DNA from 2 places in the Micromonospora sp. NPDC048905 genome. Region 1 is predicted to be linked to the other one. Evidence: riboswitches for the same ligand, from Rfam matches in the RefSeq annotation. Region 1 holds a riboswitch; the other holds the start of a gene.
The links. A riboswitch is a leader RNA that binds a small molecule or an ion and turns the genes downstream of it on or off. The one in region 1 is predicted to bind thiamine pyrophosphate.
Positions count from the first base shown of each region.

Region 1 (3,399 bases):
CGACCAGGATCAGCGTGGTGTCGGCGTGCAGCGCGCCGGCCACCGCCTGGCGGACCAGGTCGGCCCCGGCCGGATCGAGGTTGGCGGTCGGCTCGTCGAGCAGCAGCAGCTCGGGACGCAGCGCCAGCGCGCCGGCCAGGGCGAGGCGTTGCTGCTCGCCGCCGGAGAGCGCGGCGGTGGGGCGGTCCCGGGGGTACGGGAAGCCGACGCGGTGTAGCGCCTCGTCCACCCGGGGCCAGATCTCGTCGGTCGGTACCCCGCGGTTCTCCAGACCGAACGCGACGTCGTCGCCGCAGCGCGCCATCACCAGTTGGGTTTCCGGGTCCTGGAAGACGATGCCGACGCGTTCCCGCCCCTTGCGCGGGTCGAGCCCGTCGATCTCGACGGTGCCCTCCTGCTCGCCGGAGTCCTCGGGCAGCAGCCCTGCCAACGCGCTGAGCAGGGTGCTCTTACCGGCCCCGGAGGGCCCGAGCAGCAGAACCCGCTCCCCGGCCTCAATTCGCAGGTCGACCCCGCGCACCGCCCAGGCGCGCCGCCCAGCGTGCCGCCACCCGAACCCCCGCAGCAGTACCCCGCCCACCAATCCACCCCCTCCGGGCCGCGCGTCCCCCGCCCATCCGCCGTTGATCAAGAGGTTTGCGTCAGGAAATCGCCTTCCGCTGACGCAAACCTCTTGATCAACGGGGCGGGGTCAGATCAGGGCTCGGTCTCGGCCCGCCGGGAAGCGGTCCAGGACGCCGGTGTTGGCCAGGGCCTTCGTCAGCAGCCAGCCGCCAGCACCAGCGATCACGGTGGCGCTGACGATGGTGAGCAGCGCGTACGGGATTCGGTAGTCGGCAAGCGCGTAGGCGTCGTTCCAGACGAAGAAGTCGAACAGCGCGGCGCTGAGGCCGGTCAGCGCGCCGGCCAGCATCGCGGTCGGCAGCCGGAACGACCGGTACCGGAAGGCGGCGAACGCCAACTCGGCGCCGATGCCCTGCACGATGCCCTGCGGGATCACCGTGCCGGCCCACTGGCTGCCCAGCAGCGCGGACAGGACCGCGGCCACCGTCTCGCAGTAGAGCGCGGCACCGGGCTTGCGGATGACCAGGCCGCCGATCACGGCCGGCATCAGCCACACGCCGTAGAGCAGCGTCTGCGCCGGCGGGAAGAACGCGAACGCACCCTCGGTGGCGCTCCAGACCAGGCCCCAGGCCCAGAAGATGACGCCGAAGGCGACCGCGATCACCGAGGCGACCACGATGTCGATGGTCCGCCAACGGTTGGTGGTGTTGTCCATGCTGGTGCTCCCAGTTCAGTAAATCGAACCAGGAGAAGACGCACGCCGCGCGTCCGGTGGCACCGGACGGCGGCGCGGCTGGAGGTCGACCGAACTCCCTGCGCTGGCATTACCCAGATCAGGTTCGAGGGTCTGCGGGCATGCCCGCACTCTCAGCGCTGTGCGCTCCCCTGTCGGATGTGAAGTTGTCTCGTCGACGCTAACACTGACCAGGGGGGCCGGCCCAGCAGGGCATCCGCCCATCTCGGCGTTCAGCCGGCCGTACCGCGGCTGGGTAGGCTGACGATCATGCGGGTTGACGCGCGAGGTCTCACGTTCGAGGTAACCGCCGGCGGTCCGTCGGACGGCGTACCCGTCCTGCTGCTGCACGGCTTCCCCCAGCACAGCGGTGAATGGGACGACGTGGTGCCCGCGCTGCACGCGGCCGGGCTGCGCACGTACGCGCTGGACCAGCGCGGTTACTCGCCCGGTGCGCGGCCGACGGCGGTGGCCGACTACCGGATCCCCGAACTCGTCGCCGACGTGGTGGCGGTGCTCGACGCCCTGGGGCTGGACGCCGTGCACCTGGTCGGCCACGACTGGGGCGCGATCGTGGCCTGGGCGGTCGCCGCCGGGCACCCCGACCGGGTCCGCACCCTGACCGCGGTGTCCGTGCCGCATCCGGCCGCCATGGCGTACGCCCTGAGCAACGACGGCCAGCAGAAGGCCCGCTCGTCGTACATCACGTTGTTCCGTAAGCCGGGCACGGCGGAGAAGGTGCTGCTGGCGTGGCACGCGACCGCGCTGCGCAAGATGCTCGGCGGGGTGGGTGACGCGCCCCGGGTGGACCGCTACGTTGCCCCGATGCGCGAGCCGGGGGCGCTGACCGCCGCGCTGAACTGGTACCGGGCGATGTCCCGCGCCGACCTGGCCGGTGTCGGCCCGGTCGCGGTACCCACCACCTACGTCTGGAGTGACCGGGACGTCGCCATTGGCCAGACCGCCGCCGAGGCGTGCGCCGCGAACGTCACCGGAACGTACCGCTTCGTGCGGTTGCCAGGTGTGAGTCACTGGATTCCGGACACCGCGCCGGGTCCGCTCGCCGAGGCGATCCTGGCTCGGGCCGGCGGAACGGCCTGAGCCTGTGGGCCAGCCAGGGAGGGGCGCCGTGACCACGAACGCCAGCGGGCCGGGCACCCGACGCTCGATCGCCGCGCAACTGCGCCTGCTGGGCGTACGCCCCGGGGCGACGCTGCTGGTGCACGCCGCGCTACGTCCGCTGGGGTTCGTCAGCGGCGGCCCGCACGCGGTGGTGCTCGCCCTGCGCGACGCGCTCGGCCCGGACGGCACGATCGTGGTGCCCACCCACACGCCGGACAACAGTGACCCCGCGGGGTGGCGCAATCCACCGGTGCCGGCGGACTGGTGGCCGCTGATCCGCGCCGAGATGCCGGGCTTCGACCCGGCGGTCACGCCGAGCCGGTTCATGGGCGTGCTCGCAGAGACGGTTCGCGGCTGGCCCGGCGCCCTGCGCAGCTCGCATCCGCACGTGTCGTTCGCCGCGCTCGGGCCGGCCGCCGAGCAGGTGGTGGCCGGGCACGGCCTGGCCGACATGCTCGGCGAGGGTTCTCCCCTCGCCCGGCTCTATGACCTGGACGCCGACGTCCTGCTGCTCGGCGTGGACCACTCCGTGAGCACCTCGCTGCATCTGGCCGAGTACCGCTGCCCCGGTTCGCCGCGCGAGCGGGTCGGCGCCGCGGTGCGGACCGGCGACGGTGGTCGGGAGTGGATGTGGTGGCAGGACGTACGGCTCGACGCGGACGACTTCGACGCGCTGGGCACGGACCTGGAGGCCACCGGGGCGGTTCGCACCGGACCGGTCGGCACCGGGACCGGCAGGCTGATGAGTCAGCGGGCGGCTGTCGACTTCGCGGTGCGCTGGCTGGACCGACACCGGACGACGGAGGACGCATGACGGTGAGTGCCGAGGCCTACCTGGCCGTGGTGACCGAGACGATCGGCCGGGTGGCCGCCAGCCAGCGGCTGGCGGTGGGGCGGGCCGCCGACCTGATCGCCGACGCCGTCCGCGCCGACGGGGTGGTGCACGCGTTCGGCACCGGGCACTCCGAGGCTCTCGCCAT
Region 1 is NZ_JBEZFV010000019.1:12,740-16,138, reverse strand. It holds gene AB0C01_RS31300 (ABC transporter ATP-binding protein) at 1-580, opposite strand, end outside; gene AB0C01_RS31295 (ECF transporter S component) at 692-1,279, opposite strand; TPP riboswitch at 1,357-1,461, opposite strand; gene AB0C01_RS31290 (alpha/beta fold hydrolase) at 1,568-2,398, shown strand; gene AB0C01_RS31285 (AAC(3) family N-acetyltransferase) at 2,427-3,233, shown strand; gene AB0C01_RS31280 (SIS domain-containing protein) at 3,230-3,399, shown strand, end outside.

Region 2 (3,399 bases), on a different contig from region 1:
ACCCGGCGCAGGGCCAGGGTGACCAGCTCGGTGCCGGACGCCCGGATGGCCTGCTCCAGCACGTGCAGGTTGGCGGCACCACCGGTGCCGAGGATCAGCCGTGAGGTGAACGTCTCCCCACCCAGCTCGAACGACACGCCCGTCACCCGCCCTGCGCCGCGGTGAGCACCTCGACGCGGTCGCCGTCGCGCAGCGCCGTGGTCGCCCAGCCTGCCCGGGGCACCACCTCGCCGTTCACCGCGACGGCCACCCCCCGGGGTTGCGGGGCGACGACACCGACCAGGTCAGCCACGGACATCTCAGCCGGGACGCTTCGTCCGGCCCCGTTCACCGTCAACTCCACAGGTCCCCCTTCATCGTCGGTTCGGGTCCGCCGTCCGCCGCCGCGCCGGCGAACCGGTCCGGCCGGAAGGGCGCGAGCAGCGGATCGGGTACGCCGGTGAGCGCCAGGTCCGCGATCAGGTCGGCGGTGATCGGGGTGAGCACGATGCCGTGCCGGTGGTGACCGGTGGCGGCCAGCACGTCCGGCCGGCCGGGCAGGGGCCCGAGGATCGGCGCGTTGTCCGGGGTACCTGGGCGCAGCCCGGCGACCGCCTCGACCAGGTCGTACTCGGCCAGTTCGGGCAGCAGGTCCACCCCGGCGCGGAGCAGCCGCTGCACGGCGCCGGCGGTGACCGTGGTGTCCGACCGTTCCTCGACCGTCGCGCCGAGGACGACCTCACCGTCGGCGCGGGGCACCAGGTAGACGTGCTCGCCGTCGGCGTACCCCCGGATCACGTGCCGGAAGCCCGGCGCGACGCCGCCGGGCGCGCGGAGCCGGAGGATCTGGCCCTTCACCTGCCGCACGGGCAGGCCGGTGAGTGCGGCGGACCCGCAGCCGGCGGCGACAACCGTGACGCCCGCGTCCACGTCGGACAGGTGTCGGACACCGTGCGGCACCAGCGCCGCGCCGGCCCGCTGCGCGGCCGTGCGCAGCGCCGGCACCAGCAGCCGGGGGTCGACCTGGTGGTCGGTGGGCGCGAGCGCGCCGCCGCGCACCCGGGGGGCGAGCGCCGGTTCGCGGTCGCGCAGCTCGCTGGGGCGCAGTGGGGTCACCGGCAGGCCCAACCCCTGCTGGTACGCCCACAGCCGGCGCGCCTCGGCCAGGTCGTCGCCGGTCAACCCGACCAGCAGGGTGCCCTCGGTGCGGTAGCCGATGTCGGCGCCTGTCGCGTCGGCCAACTCCTCGGTGAAGGTTGGCCAGCGGGCGGCGGACGCCAGCAGCAGCTCGGTCAGTTGCCGCTCACCGAAGTACGCCTCGGCGACCGGGGCGAGCATGCCGGCGGCCACCGCCGACGCCCCCGAGCCGGGTGCCGGATCGTGCACCACCACCCGTAGCCCACGGGCGGCGCAGCGCCAGGCGATCGCCAGCCCGATCGGCCCCGCCCCGACCACCGCCACGTCCGGCCGGGTCCGGTCGATCGACGGCGCCGACGGGAACCGGCCGGTCAGCACGTCAGGGCCTCGATCAGCGTGGCGGTCGCACGCGCCGGGTCGGCGGCGGCGGACACCGCACCGACCACGGCCACCCCGTACGCCCCGGCGGCCCGCAGCTCCGGCACCCGCGCGGCGGTCACGCCACCGATCGCGATGACCGGCACGTCGACGGCGTCGGCCACGGCGCGGACCCCGGTCGGCCCGATCGGGTCCGGCAGGCCGGACTTGGTGCTGGTGGGGTGGCACGGGCCGACACCCAGGTAGGTGGCGCCCGCCGCGACGGCCTCGGTTGCCGTCTCCGGCGCGCGGGCAGTGGCTCCCAGCACACCGGTGGGGCCGAGCACCCGACGGGCGGCGGCCACCGGGAGGTCGTCCGCTCCGATGTGTCCGCCGGCCGCGCCCACCGCCAGCGCCACGTGCAGCCGGTCGTTGACCAGGCAAGTCGCCTCGTACGACAGGCAGAGCGCCAGCACCCGCCGGGCCAACTCGTACGCCTCGCGGTCGGTGGCGGAGTCCTCGACCCGGACCTGCACGACCAGGTCGGCGCGGGCCACCGTGAGGGCGGCCCGGACCACGGTGAGCGGGTCCCGACCGGGTCGGGTGTCGGTGATCAGATGCAGTCGCCCCAGGGACGGCACGGCAACTCTCCTCCCTGCGCCGGCATTATCCGGATCAGGTTCGACGGTCGGGGGCTGTCAGCCCCCCTCTCAGCCCGGTACACCGGGCTCCCGTGGGTTACTTGCGTGTCACCGTACGACAGATCCGTCGGTCTGCCAAGGCGAGGTTCGGCGGCGGCCGGTGGGCCGGAACGCACCGAATCGAGCTAGATCTGTGTGGCGGTTCATGCGGTCCTGTTCGGAATGTCGCCTGCCGTTGCAGAACCGTTACCCGCCGGCATCTTGCCGGACATCGAGCCAGTCGAATTAATTTGTTTAGCGATTCGACAAAATGTCGGTGGGGGCACCTTGGCACGGTGTGACCACCGGCTCCATCAGGGACGGCCTTCGGCGTGCCGACTCCCGCGATCTCCGTCACTACGACACAGGAGGCGGCGTGTCCCGTTCTCGTCGTGCCCGCGTACCAATCACCGCAACCCTCATCTCCCTTGCTCTCGCCTCGACGAGCCTGTTCGGCACGCCCGCGCAGGCCGCGCCGGCCGCCGCACAGGTCCCCCCACGGGAGGCAGCGGCCGGAACCCCGGTCACCCAGGTGGCACCCAAGGCGCCCCAGAAGGCCGCCGACGATCCCTTCTCGGTCCTGGTCTTCTCCAAGACCGCCGGCTTCCGGCACGACTCCATCCCCACCGGTGTCGCCGCCATCCAACAGCTCGGCGCCACCAACGGCTTCACCGTGGACGCCTCCGAGGACGGTGCCGCGTTCAGCGACGCCAACCTCGCGAAGTACAAGGCCGTGATCTGGCTCTCCACCACCGGTGACGTCCTCAACGCCGAGCAGCAGGCGGCGTTCGAGCGCTACGTGAAGGCCGGCGGCGGTTACGTCGGCATCCACGCCGCCTCGGACACCGAGTACAGCTGGGCCTGGTACGGCGACCTGGTCGGCGCGTACTTCGCCAACCACCCGCAGAACCAGCAGGCCACGGTGAAGGTGGAGGACCACGCCCACCCGTCCACGGCCGAGCTGCCGGACCGCTGGTCCCGGTTCGACGAGTGGTACAACTTCCAGACCAACCCGCGGCCGGACGTGCACGTGCTGGCCAGCCTGGACGAGAAGAGCTACACCCCGGGCGCGGGCGCGATGGGCGCCGACCACCCGACCTCCTGGTGTCAGGACTTCGACGGCGGTCGCTCCTGGTACACCGGTGGCGGACACACCCGGGAGTCGTTCGCCGAGCCCGAGTTCCTGTCCCACCTGCTCGGCGGCATCCGCACCGCAGCCGGTGTCGAGGACGCCGACTGCGGCGCC
Region 2 is NZ_JBEZFV010000003.1:539,663-543,061, reverse strand. It holds gene AB0C01_RS10810 (thiazole synthase) at 1-146, opposite strand, end outside; gene thiS (sulfur carrier protein ThiS) at 143-343, opposite strand; gene thiO (glycine oxidase ThiO) at 334-1,491, opposite strand; gene thiE (thiamine phosphate synthase) at 1,488-2,114, opposite strand; TPP riboswitch at 2,109-2,218, opposite strand; gene AB0C01_RS10790 (ThuA domain-containing protein) at 2,530-3,399, shown strand, end outside.
Region 2: another riboswitch for thiamine pyrophosphate. It lies ahead of thiE (thiamine phosphate synthase); the one in region 1 lies ahead of AB0C01_RS31295 (ECF transporter S component).